Regions from separate parts of the Streptomyces sp. YJ-C3 genome, predicted to be linked through region 2. Evidence: riboswitches for the same ligand, from Rfam matches in the RefSeq annotation. Region 2 holds a riboswitch; the other holds the start of a gene.
What was found. Region 2 has a riboswitch for glycine ahead of gcvP (aminomethyl-transferring glycine dehydrogenase). Riboswitches for the same ligand answer to the same signal wherever they lie in the genome.
Positions count from the first base shown of each region.

Region 1 (2,383 bases), 4.2 Mb from region 2:
TCACCAGCGCGCCCACCGCCCGGCGGTGCCGCGCGAACGCGTACCGCGACACCCCGCGGCCCCGCTCCCGCTGCCCGTCGAGCGCCGCCCGCGGCGGGACGTCGAGCAGCACCAGATGGACGGCGACGCCGCGCCGCCGGGCCGTGCGGATCACCCAGCGGCGCACCCAGGCCTGGGTGCCGCAGTCGTGCACGACGACGCTCGCGCCGGAGTGCATCGCCCGCCGCAGGCCCACGTAGTGCGCGATGCGGACCAGCGGGCGGTAGAGCGCGTACGGCACGCCGCGCGGCAGCCGGGCGGCCCAGCGCTCCCGGGTGTCCTGGGAGTCGATGCGCACGACCGTGACGGCCCGCCGCATCAGGGTCGACTTGCCGCTGCCCGGCAGCCCCGACAGCACGACGAGGTCGCCCGCCGCGAACCCGATCCGGCGCGGCGTACGGCCGCCGCGCCCGCGAAGATCCCGCACCGAACGCTGCCGCGGCACCCGCACCCCCGGCACCACCGTGACGGCTGATGCCGTCGTCGCGTACGCCCCCACGACTGCCTTATGCACCGTGATCGTCCTCCCCGTTCCGGTCACGCCACTCCTGCCCGCCAAGTGTAAAGAGAAGGTAATGCCCTACAAGGGGTTTCCCCGTTCGGCGGGCATGCAATGATGTGCGCGCCAAGCGCACACAACCGCATACCGGCCGCTTGAATCCGCGCGGGAGAGTTCCGGACACCTACTCGAGACATACGGGTACCCGGACGCCGAAGGAGCAAGTTCCTCCCTTGAATCTCTCAGGCCCCGTACCGCGCGGGCGAGGCACATCTGAAAAGCGGGCCGTCCGTCCAGCACGGCGGCCCCACCCAAGGTGCAAGCCATGACCACCAGTACGTGTGGTCGGGGCGAACCTCTCAGGTTCCGATGACAGATGGGGAGGACCTCCGCCACGGGGGACCCCTCGCCATCGCCGTCACGCCCGGGAGCACCAGCCATGACCCGTACCACCGCCCTCGACGCCCTGCATCGCTCGCTGGGCGCCACGATGACCGACTTCGCCGGCTGGGACATGCCGCTGCGCTACGCCAGCGAGCGCGACGAGCACAACGCGGTGCGTACGAAGGCCGGGCTCTTCGACCTGTCCCACATGGGCGAGATCACGGTCACCGGGCCGGACGCGGCCGCGTTCCTGAACTTCTCCCTCGTGGGCAACATCGCCACGGTCGGCGTCGGCCGCGCCCGCTACACCATGATCTGCCGCGCGGACGGCGGGATCCTCGACGACCTGATCGTCTACCGCCTCGCCGAGACCGAGTACATGGTCGTCGCGAACGCGGGCAACGCGCAGACCGTCCTCGACGCCCTGACCGAGCGCGCCGCCGGGTTCGACGCCGAGGTCCGCGACGACCGGGACGCGTACGCGCTGATCGCCGTGCAGGGCCCGCACTCCCCCGCCATCGTGAAGTCCGTCACGGACGCCGACCTGGACGGACTGAAGTACTACGCGGGTCTGCCCGGCACCGTCGCCGGTGTCGAGGCGCTCATCGCGCGCACCGGCTACACCGGCGAGGACGGCTTCGAGCTGTTCGTCGCCCCCGCCGACGCCGAGAAGCTGTGGCAGGCGCTGACCGAGGCGGGCGCGGAGTACGGCATCGTCCCGTGCGGCCTGTCCTGCCGCGACACGCTGCGCCTGGAGGCGGGCATGCCGCTGTACGGGCACGAGCTGACCACCGGGCTGACGCCGTTCGACGCGGGCCTCGGCCGGGTCGTGAAGTTCGAGAAGGAGGGCGACTTCGTGGGCCGCGAGGCGCTGACGGCCGCCGCCGAGCGCGCCGAGACCGCCCCGCCCCGCAAGCTCGTCGGCCTGGTCGCCGCGGGGCGCCGGGTCCCGCGCGCGGGCATGCCGGTCGTCCACGACGGCCGGGTGATCGGCGAGGTCACCTCCGGCGCCCCGTCCCCGACGCTCGGCAAGCCGATCGCCATGGCCTACGTCGACGCCGGGCACGCCGCGCCGGGCACGGCGGGTGTCGGCGTGGACATCCGCGGTACGCACGAGCCCTACGAGGTCGTCGCGCTGCCGTTCTACAAGCGCCAGAAGTAACCCGCGCCACCCCGTAGCGCTCACCCCACTGTCACCAGCACCGTCCCGCGTACAGGAGAATTCGCATCATGAGCAACCCCCAGCAGCTGCGTTACAGCAAGGAGCACGAGTGGCTGTCGGCCGTCGAGGACGGCGTCGCCACGGTCGGCATCACGGAGCACGCGGCCAACGCGCTCGGTGACATCGTGTTCGTCCAGCTCCCCGAGGTCGGCGACACCATCACCGCGGGCGAGACCTGCGGCGAGCTGGAGTCCACCAAGTCGGTCTCCGACCTGTACTCCCCCGTGTCCGGCGAGGTC
Region 1 is NZ_CM132685.1:1,676,866-1,679,248, reverse strand. Features, by position in the region: gene ACVHNB_RS07480 (AAA family ATPase) at 1-553, opposite strand, end outside; glycine riboswitch at 695-805, shown strand; glycine riboswitch at 806-924, shown strand; gene gcvT (glycine cleavage system aminomethyltransferase GcvT) at 978-2,084, shown strand; gene gcvH (glycine cleavage system protein GcvH) at 2,153-2,383, shown strand, end outside.
Region 1: another riboswitch for glycine. It lies ahead of gcvT (glycine cleavage system aminomethyltransferase GcvT); the one in region 2 lies ahead of gcvP (aminomethyl-transferring glycine dehydrogenase).

Region 2 (2,383 bases):
GACTTCTCGACCCTGACGCGGTCCGAGACGCTGCGCGGGCCGACGGACGATCCGGGGGTGGTCCGGGAGGCCGCCGCGCGGCTGCTGGAGTCCGTGGACACGACGGGCGGCGTGCGGTTGCTCGGGGTCGGGGTGAGCGGGCTCGCCGACTTCACGCAGGAGGACCTGTTCGCGCAGGCGGCGCAGGCGGCCCAGGAGGCACAGGCCGCCTCGGAAGAGGCCGCGGACCAGGCGGAGGACGCGCGGGCGGTGAGCCCGGAGGAGGTCGAGGAGACGGTCGCCGAGCCCGTCGAGCGGCGGTGGATGGCCGGGCACGATGTGCGGCATGCCGAGTTCGGCGCCGGGTGGGTGCAGGGGAGCGGGCTCGGGCGGGTGACCGTACGGTTCGAGACGCCGTACTCGGCCGGGCCCGGACGGGTCAGGACGTTCCTCGTCGACGATCCCCTGCTGGAGCCCGCGGAGCCCCTGCCGTTGGTGGAGAGACCAGTAGAGAGACCAGTGGAGAGACCGGTGTCGAGCGCCTGACCCTAGCGAACGGCGCTCTCAGGTGGGGTCCTCGTCCGCCCCCGCAATGCGGCCGAACAGGACGTCCGGGGACTGCGGGGCCGTGATGTCGAGACCGTAGTGGTGGTAGAGCTGGAGTTCCTGCTCGGGGGAGAGGTGGCGGCCCACGCCGAAGTCGGGGGAGTCCTTGATCAGGGAGCGTTCGAAGGGGACACGGAGGGCGCCGTCGACCAGTTCGCTGGGCTCCAGCGGGACGAAGGCGTCGCGGCTGAAGAGGCCCGTCCGTATCGCCGCCCATTCCGGGACGCCCGTGGCGTCGTCGAGGTAGACCTCGTCGATCGTGCCGATCTTGGTTCCGTTGCGGTCGAACGCCTTGCGGCCGATCAGGTTGCGCGGGTCGACGTCGGTGTGCACGGGCCCTCCAGCTGCTCGCAACTCGTCTGTAAGCACTACGAAAGAGCACATTGGGGAAGGCGGCCACTCGAGGGTTCCGGTCATGTCGCCGCTGGTAGGCTGGCAGACGGCTGCTGACCCCGTGCGGGAGAGTCCTCCGATCGTCGTCGGAGGCGCCGAAGGAGCAACTCCTCCCCGGAATCTCTCAGGCCCCTGTACCGCACGGACGAGGTCACTCTGGAAAGCAGGGCGGGGTGCACGTTTTCCGCTCTCACCGACGGTGAAAACCGGTGTGTTCCGTGATCGTGCGGGGCGGACCGGTGAAGCTCTCAGGTTGAGATGACAGAGGGGGAGGCCGTCCGGGCACCCACGCCGTGGTGCCCCTCGCAGGTCCGGGTGACCAGGAGGCCTCCGCAATGACCGCCAACCGTATTCCGCTCTCCGCGCTGGAGCAGGGAATCCCCTTCGAGCAGCGCCACATCGGTCCGGACGACGCCGCTCAGGCCAAGATGCTCGCGCAGGTCGGCTATGGCTCGCTCGACGAGCTGACGGCGGCCGCGGTGCCGGATGTGATCAAGAGCGCCGAGGCGCTGGCGCTGCCGGCCGCCCGGACCGAGGCCGAGGTGCTCGCCGAGCTCCGCTCCCTCGCCGACCGCAACCAGGTGCTCGGCTCGATGATCGGGCTCGGCTACTACGGCACCTTCACGCCGCCCGTGATCCTGCGCAACGTCATGGAGAACCCGTCCTGGTACACGGCCTACACGCCGTACCAGCCGGAGATCTCGCAGGGCCGCCTCGAGGCGCTGCTCAACTTCCAGACGATGGTCGCCGAGCTGACGGGGCTGCCGACCTCCGGTGCCTCCCTCCTCGACGAGGGCACGGCCGCCGCCGAGGCCATGGCGCTGTCGCGGCGCATCGGCAAGGTCAAGGACGGCGTGTACGTCGTCGACGCGGACGCGCTGCCGCAGACCGTCGCCGTCATCCGGACCCGCGCCGAGCCGACCGGTGTCGAGATCGTCGTCGCCGACCTGAGCGACGGCATCCCCGCCGAGGTCGCCGAGCGCGGTGTCGTGGGTGTGCTCGTGCAGTACCCGGGGGCCTCCGGTGCCGTGCGCGACATCAAGCCGGTGATCGACCAGGCGCACGAGCTGGGCGCCGTCGTCACCGTCGCCGCCGATCTTCTCGCTCTGACGCTGTTGACCTCGCCGGGCGAGCTGGGCGCGGACATCGCCGTCGGCACGACCCAGCGCTTCGGTGTCCCGATGGGCTTCGGCGGCCCGCACGCCGGCTACATGGCCGTACGGGAGAAGTTCGCGCGGTCCCTGCCCGGGCGGCTCGTCGGGGTGTCCGTCGACGCCGACGGGAACAAGGCGTACCGGCTCGCGCTGCAGACGCGTGAGCAGCACATCCGGCGCGAGAAGGCCACGAGCAACATCTGTACGGCTCAGGTGCTGCTCGCCGTCATGGCCGGCATGTACGCCGTCTA
Region 2 is NZ_CM132685.1:5,882,892-5,885,274, reverse strand. Features, by position in the region: gene ACVHNB_RS26315 (DNA polymerase IV) at 1-525, shown strand, start outside; gene ACVHNB_RS26310 (PRC-barrel domain-containing protein) at 544-918, opposite strand; glycine riboswitch at 1,033-1,128, shown strand; gene gcvP (aminomethyl-transferring glycine dehydrogenase) at 1,314-2,383, shown strand, end outside.